Regions from separate parts of the Exiguobacterium sp. s194 genome, predicted to be linked through region 2. Evidence: predicted binding sites of a transcription regulator. Region 2 holds the regulator's gene; the other holds the start of a gene.
The links. The regulator LexA, encoded in region 2, represses DNA repair genes until DNA is damaged. The targets are predictions, from matches to a motif close to CGAACATATGTTCG.

Region 1: the regulator LexA is predicted to act here: its motif matches at 1,723-1,736, upstream of KNP85_RS03365 (Y-family DNA polymerase).

What each region holds. Positions count from the first base shown of each region.
Region 1 is NZ_JACSLT010000002.1:282,297-285,464, reverse strand. It holds gene secA2 (accessory Sec system translocase SecA2) at 1-1,518, opposite strand, end outside; gene KNP85_RS03365 (Y-family DNA polymerase) at 1,755-3,050, shown strand; gene KNP85_RS03360 (YolD-like family protein) at 3,047-3,168, shown strand, end outside.
Region 2 is NZ_JACSLT010000005.1:57,025-60,192, reverse strand. It holds gene tkt (transketolase) at 1-17, opposite strand, end outside; gene KNP85_RS07355 (DUF896 domain-containing protein) at 216-449, opposite strand; gene KNP85_RS07350 (YneB family resolvase-like protein) at 510-1,154, opposite strand; gene KNP85_RS07345 (hypothetical protein) at 1,227-1,463, opposite strand; gene lexA (transcriptional repressor LexA) at 1,669-2,289, shown strand; gene KNP85_RS07335 (metal-binding protein) at 2,289-2,729, shown strand; gene KNP85_RS07330 (DNA alkylation repair protein) at 2,817-3,168, opposite strand, start outside.

The sequences.
Region 1 (3,168 bases), on a different contig from region 2:
GACATACAAGCCGCCGCGTTCGCGCGCCGTCTCGTCTAAGACGATGTCGGTCCCGCGTCCGGCCATGTTCGTCGCAATCGTCACGCGTCCGAGCCGTCCCGCCTCGGCGATAATCTCGGCTTCTTGGGCGACCGTCTTCGCATTCAACAGCTCATGCTTGATGCCCTGTCGCTCGAGCTGTTCGCTGACGGCCTCCGACTGGGCGATCGAGGTCGTCCCGATCAAAATCGGTTGTCCCGTCGCGTGGATGGCCGCGACCTCTTGGCCGACCGCCGCATATTTATGGGCGATCGTGTCAAAGACGCGGTCCGGCAAGTCTTCACGCAGACGTGGCCGGTTCGTCGGCACTTGGACGACGTCCATTTGATACGTCTTCATGAACTCTTCGCGTGACGTCTGGGCCGTCCCGGTCATGCCACCGAGGAGCGGATACATCCGGAAGTAGTGTTGAATCGTGATTTCAGCCGTCGTCTTGTTCTCTTCGGTGATGTCGAGCTGTTCTTTCGCCTCGAGCGCCTGATGGAGGCCTTCCGACAGGCTGCGTCCTTCCATGACCCGGCCCGTGAACAAATCGATCAACTCGATTTTGCCTTCTTGGACGATATAGTCGACGTCCCGCTCGAACAATACGTTCGCCCGGAGTGACTGCATCATGTAGTGATACAGGACGTGGTGCTCGGCGGAAAACAAGTTGTCGACCGAGAACAACGCTTCAATCTTCTCGATGCCCTTATCCGAGAACATGACGGCGCGCGCCTCGAGGTCGACCGTATAGTCATCTTCCGTCAATTGACCGAACACGGTTTGGGCGAGACGTTTCAAGCGGACGTGTGACTCATCCTTCTGGGCGATGATGAGCGGCGTCTTCGCCTCGTCAATCAAGACGCTGTCGACTTCATCGAGCAAGGCGAAATGGAACGGACGCTGCACGCGTTCTTGCGGCGAGCCGACCAAGTGGTCCCGAAGATAGTCGAACCCGAACTCGGTCCCGACCCCGTATGTAATGTCGGCCGCATACGCCGCCTGTTTGTCAGCAAGCTCCATCTCCGGGACGTTCAGTCCGACTGTGAGCCCGAGAAACGTATGGATCTTGCCGATCTGTTCGGCGTCACGCATCGCCAAATAGTCGTTTACCGTGATGACATGGACGCCTTTCCCTTCGAGCGCCTTGACGAACGCCGGGAGAGCCGCGACGAGCGTCTTCCCTTCCCCGGTCGGCATCTCGGCGATATTTCCTTCGAGCAGCGCGAGACCGCCGATGAGTTGGACGTCATAATGACGGAGCCCGATCGTCCGGACGGATGCCTCGCGGACGAGGGCGAACCCTTCCTCCGTGATGGCGCGGACGTCCGCACCGTCCGTGAGCCGCTGTTTCAGTTCGAGCGCGTACTGGCGAAGCGCCTCATCGTCTAAGGCGCGCATCGTTTCCTCGTACGCGTTGATGCGTTCGACTTGTTTCTTATAGGTTTTCAATCGTCGTGCCTGATCATTGGTCAATTGCTTCACAAAATCAATCACAGGATAGCCTCCATCGTCCGAAACCATATTTGTCTAGCTACCCTCTCATTATAACGGATTTTGTTTCCGCCTCGCTTTATTATTTCGGTAAATTCCAAAAAGATGGAATTTCATTCACCATCTATCCTTTTTTTGACTCTTTTCAAAATTTGTTTTCATTTTTCTATTTGAGACGGCGTGAGACCGTGATACGATGAGAAAAACAGAACGCTTGTTCGTAAAAAGGAGAGGTGGCTATGCGACGTCGGATATTTTGTATCGACAGCGTCTCGTTCTACGCCAGTTGCGAGTGCGCCGCCCGCAAGTTGAACCCGTACAAGACAAAGCTCGTCGTCTTATCGAACCTGCAGGACCACGGCGCCCTCGTCCTCGCCGCGACGCCACCGATGAAGCAGCTCGGCATCAAGACCGGCTCTAGACGGTTCCACATCGACCGGTTGCCGTGGCACGAACGACGGCACGTCATCTACGCCGAGGCCCGGATGAGTCATTATTTGAACGTGTCCGTCCAAATCGTCCACATCTTGCATCAGTTCGCACCGCCTGAGGCGATCCGCGTCTACTCGGTCGACGAGACGCTCGTCGACTTGACCGGGACGGAGCGGCTGTTCGGGAACGATGCGCACGTCGCCCGCCTCATCCGCTCGACCGTCTTCCGCTATACCGGCATCCCGGTCACGATCGGCATCGGGCCGAACAACGTCCTCGCCAAGCTCGTCCTCGACTTGCATGGGAAAAAGACGGGTGTCGCCAGCTGTTTCCTCCACGACGTCGAACGATTAATTCACCCGGCCCCGATCGGCAAGATGTGGGGCGTCGGGGCGAAGATGGAAGTCCATCTCCGGCGGCTCGGCATCGACACGATCGGCGACCTCGCCCGCTATCCGCTCGAGACGCTCCATGAGAAGTTCGGCGTCATCGGCGCCGAGCTGTGGCATCACGCCTGGGGCATCGACGAATCGCCGACGATCCTCCCGCCGAGCTCCCTGTTCGGGGCGAAACGGCAGCGGCCCCGGACGATCGGCCACGGCATCACGCTCATGAAAGACTATGCGACGTACGCGGCCATCCGGCTCGTCCTGCAGGCCATCGCCGTCGAGGTCGGGATGCGGACGCGACAGGCTGGTCTCGTCGGCGGCAGCGTCCATCTCGGCGTTCGCTACACCCGGACGAGCGAGCGGCGCGGGTTCAGCAAACAAAAAAAGCTCGCCCGCTTCACAGCGGACGAGCGCGAGTTCTTGCCGGTGTTGTTGACGCTTTTCCTCGACGCGTGGGACGAGACGGAGGCGGTCCGTTACGTCTCGGTCGCCCTCGGCAAGCTCGAGCCCCGGAGCGACCACGTTCAGCTGTCGTTCTTCGAGGACGAGTGGGCCCGGGCACGCCGGTTCGACTTCCTCGACCTCGTCGATAGCTTGAACGTCCGCTTCGGGCGCGGCACGATCCGCCCGGCGTCGAGTTTACTGAAAGATAGTCCGCTTCGGACGCGGCAACGCCTCATCGGCGGACATAAACAAGGAGGTGAATCGTCATGAGCCAGACCCGCTACAAAGACCGCGGTGAATTGAAATGGATCCCATTCCTCATGCCCGAGCACGTGGCGCTGCTAAAGAAATATTACGCCCACGTCCAAAAAATCGAGCTACCCGACTT
Region 2 (3,168 bases):
GTTTCCACTAATTTCATCCTCTCTGTTGTTACAAAGTTTCTACCCGTCATATTTTAGCATACTCATTCGTGTGTCACAACTAATTAATTAGTATAACACATTAGATGGAATCGTTTACTTCCTTTCGTCCAAAATCAGTCCATTAAGTCCCCCTGATCGCCGTTCGCGTATAACAAACATGCACACCCTATATGAAATAGGATGTGCATTCGTGGTCACTCCGAGCGATGTCGTTTCTGCTCGTCTTTCAATTTTTCAGGCGTTACGTCGTTCCCGTCCGGATCGACGACCTTCATCCCCATCATTTGCGATTTGAATGATTGGCGGAACGCTTGCAAATATTGTTGGCGCAGCGCTTGCTGCTCATCCATCTCTTCTGATGACAGTCCATCTGTCTTGGCTTTGTTGGCGAGAAAATTGATTCGCTCCAACTGTTCAGGTGCTAGCATCAGGCTCGCCCCCTCTCTACTGAATTTGTTCTTCTACTGTACAAAATCAGCGAGCAGGAATCAAGTTTCTGGCACTGATACGTGCTCCAAATAACGACGGTTCACGGTCGCTTTCGACACCTCATAGCCAAAACCACGTAGCGTGGCGGCAATTTCAGCGAACGTCAGTCCGCGCTCGCGCAGTTGGACAATTTCTTCGATCGGCACTTCGATTCGGCTCCGACCGCCTTGATCGTGATGTTGGATGTTGCGGTGCGGGTTGAACCCGTTCGCGACCGCCCGACGCATGCCGCGTGAGATTTTCGCATTATGGATTTTACGCTGGTATTCCTCGACGACACTGACGATTTCAAGCACCATCTTCTCGGCATCCGAGACGACGTATTCATCGGACGATTGCATCGTCAACAAGCGGACGTTATGTTTCATGAGCGTATGCAAGATGGCGATTTTCGCGTTCCCTCGTCCGAGGCGGCTGTCATCGCTCACGAGCACGGCATCGAGATTAGATGTCGAGACGTGCTCCAACAAATCGAGCAACCCCGTCCGATTGACCTCATACCCACTCTCTTGCTCACTGATCACATCGACGATTTCAGCGTCAAGACGTTTCGCCATCCGCGTCAGTTCGTCCGCTTGGCGACCGAGTGACGTCTCTTGCGTGGACTTGTTCGTCGACACGCGACAATAAATGACGACTCGCATCCCGTCACTTCCTTTCTTTCCATTCGCCCTCTACGATACACAGGTTCGGGGGCTGTTCGCAATCAGAAAAGATTATTCGGCGGCGAACCACGTCGTCTTGTCGTCTTCTTTCTCAGCGCGTTCAGCGAGAAGCTGTGCCTCGAGCGACTCGGCCTCCGTCAAGGCGACTTCTTCTTCGACGCTATGCTCGATTACTGGTTCGGTCGCGACGACTTCGACATCGTGGCGCATTTCCCCGACCATATAAAACGCGAACATTCCAAGTGCCAACATGCCGACTAAAATGATTCCATTGATTGTGTCTCTCATAACGATTACCTCCTGGGAATAAGAATACACGTTCTCGAGAACGTCTGTTCGTTTATCTGTTCTCATCATAAAACAAGAACTTCTGTTCGGTCAAGTGGAAAAAAACGAACGAATGTTTGTGCGCTCATGTGTTCTTGTGTTAAACTAAACCCATAAAGAATAGGATGCGTTCGCAGGTTATTCGACATAATCGAGGTGAAATCCATTGAAAAAAATGTCAGCAAGACAACAACAGATTCTTGATTTTATAAAAGCCGAGGTCCGGGCGAAAGGGTATCCACCTTCCGTTCGTGAAATCGGAGAGGCAGTCGGACTCGCATCGAGCTCGACCGTCCACGGCCACTTGGACCGTCTAGAGAAGCGTGGATTGATTCGACGTGACAAGACGAAGCCACGTGCCATCGAAATTTTAGATGAAGAGATGTCAGTCGTGGAAGACCATGATGCCGTCATGTACGTGCCGGTCATCGGGAAAGTCACGGCCGGTACGCCAATCACGGCAATCGAGAACGTGGAAGAGCACTTCCCGCTCCCGGCCCACGTCGTCGGTTCCGACAACGTCTACATGCTCTCGGTATCGGGAGACTCGATGATTAACGCCGGCATCTTGGATGGGGACCGTGTCCTCGTCCGCCAACAGAACACGGCCGACAATGGAGAGATTGTCGTCGCCATGACGGATGAAGGCGAAGCGACAGTGAAGCGGATTTATAAAGAAGCTTCGAAAGTCCGTCTTCAACCGGAGAACGATGAACTCGAAGCGATGTATTTCGATAACGTGTCGATTTTAGGGAAGGTCATCGGTGTATACCGTACGATTCACTAATGGCGAGTGGCAAGACACATACCCGTACGAATCTCGTGGCAATCGGTGCTCTTGCGATTGCCACGCCTTTTATTGACATCGATATTCCGACCATGTTCCTATTCGGCGCCCTAATCGGGACGTTCTGGCTCTCCCCGGACCTTGACTTAAAGTCGGACGCCTATTATCGATGGGGACCGCTTCGGGGCTTTTGGCTCCCTTATGTGAAGATTATGCCCCATCGGTCGTTATTCTCGCATTTTCCGCTCTTGAGCGATCTGATCCGGGTCATCTATCTCGGTTTCCCGCTCACGCTCGTGCTCACGTTCACGCCGTATGAGGAAGCTGTCAGATCGTGGCTCGACCTGAACGGGGCCGCATGCTTCTTCGGACTCGTTTTCGCGACGACGCTACATACGACGCTCGACTATGCGTCCACGTTCTTCAAACGTGCCTTTTAAGCCAAACATTTATGCCATACACCTAAAAGGGCAGCCCGTCTAGTAGAGACTGGGTTGCCCTTTTTGAACTGTTTATTATATAGAAGCTCAATAACTTTTATGCAACATGACATGATGTTCTGCCACTTCTCGTCCATTGACCAGCAAAACGACACGATGCTCCCCTGAATAATGCCGACGAGTCGTCAAATCTGCCCAACTGTGCATCCTGTTCGCTACAAGTCGCGCACCCCCGGGGACGATTTTGTTCGCTAGCAGAAAAGCTTTACGACTCGCTTTCCCGTTCGCTTTTATGAAATCGATGGCGTATTCGACCCGAATATAGGCGCCATCGCCTGGACGAATCGACACATCGTACTGAATCTCGCACGTCTCTCCTATGCTGAGCACGTTCGGATGTATCGAAATCGATGCGTTGACGGTCAAATCCGTTTCTTGC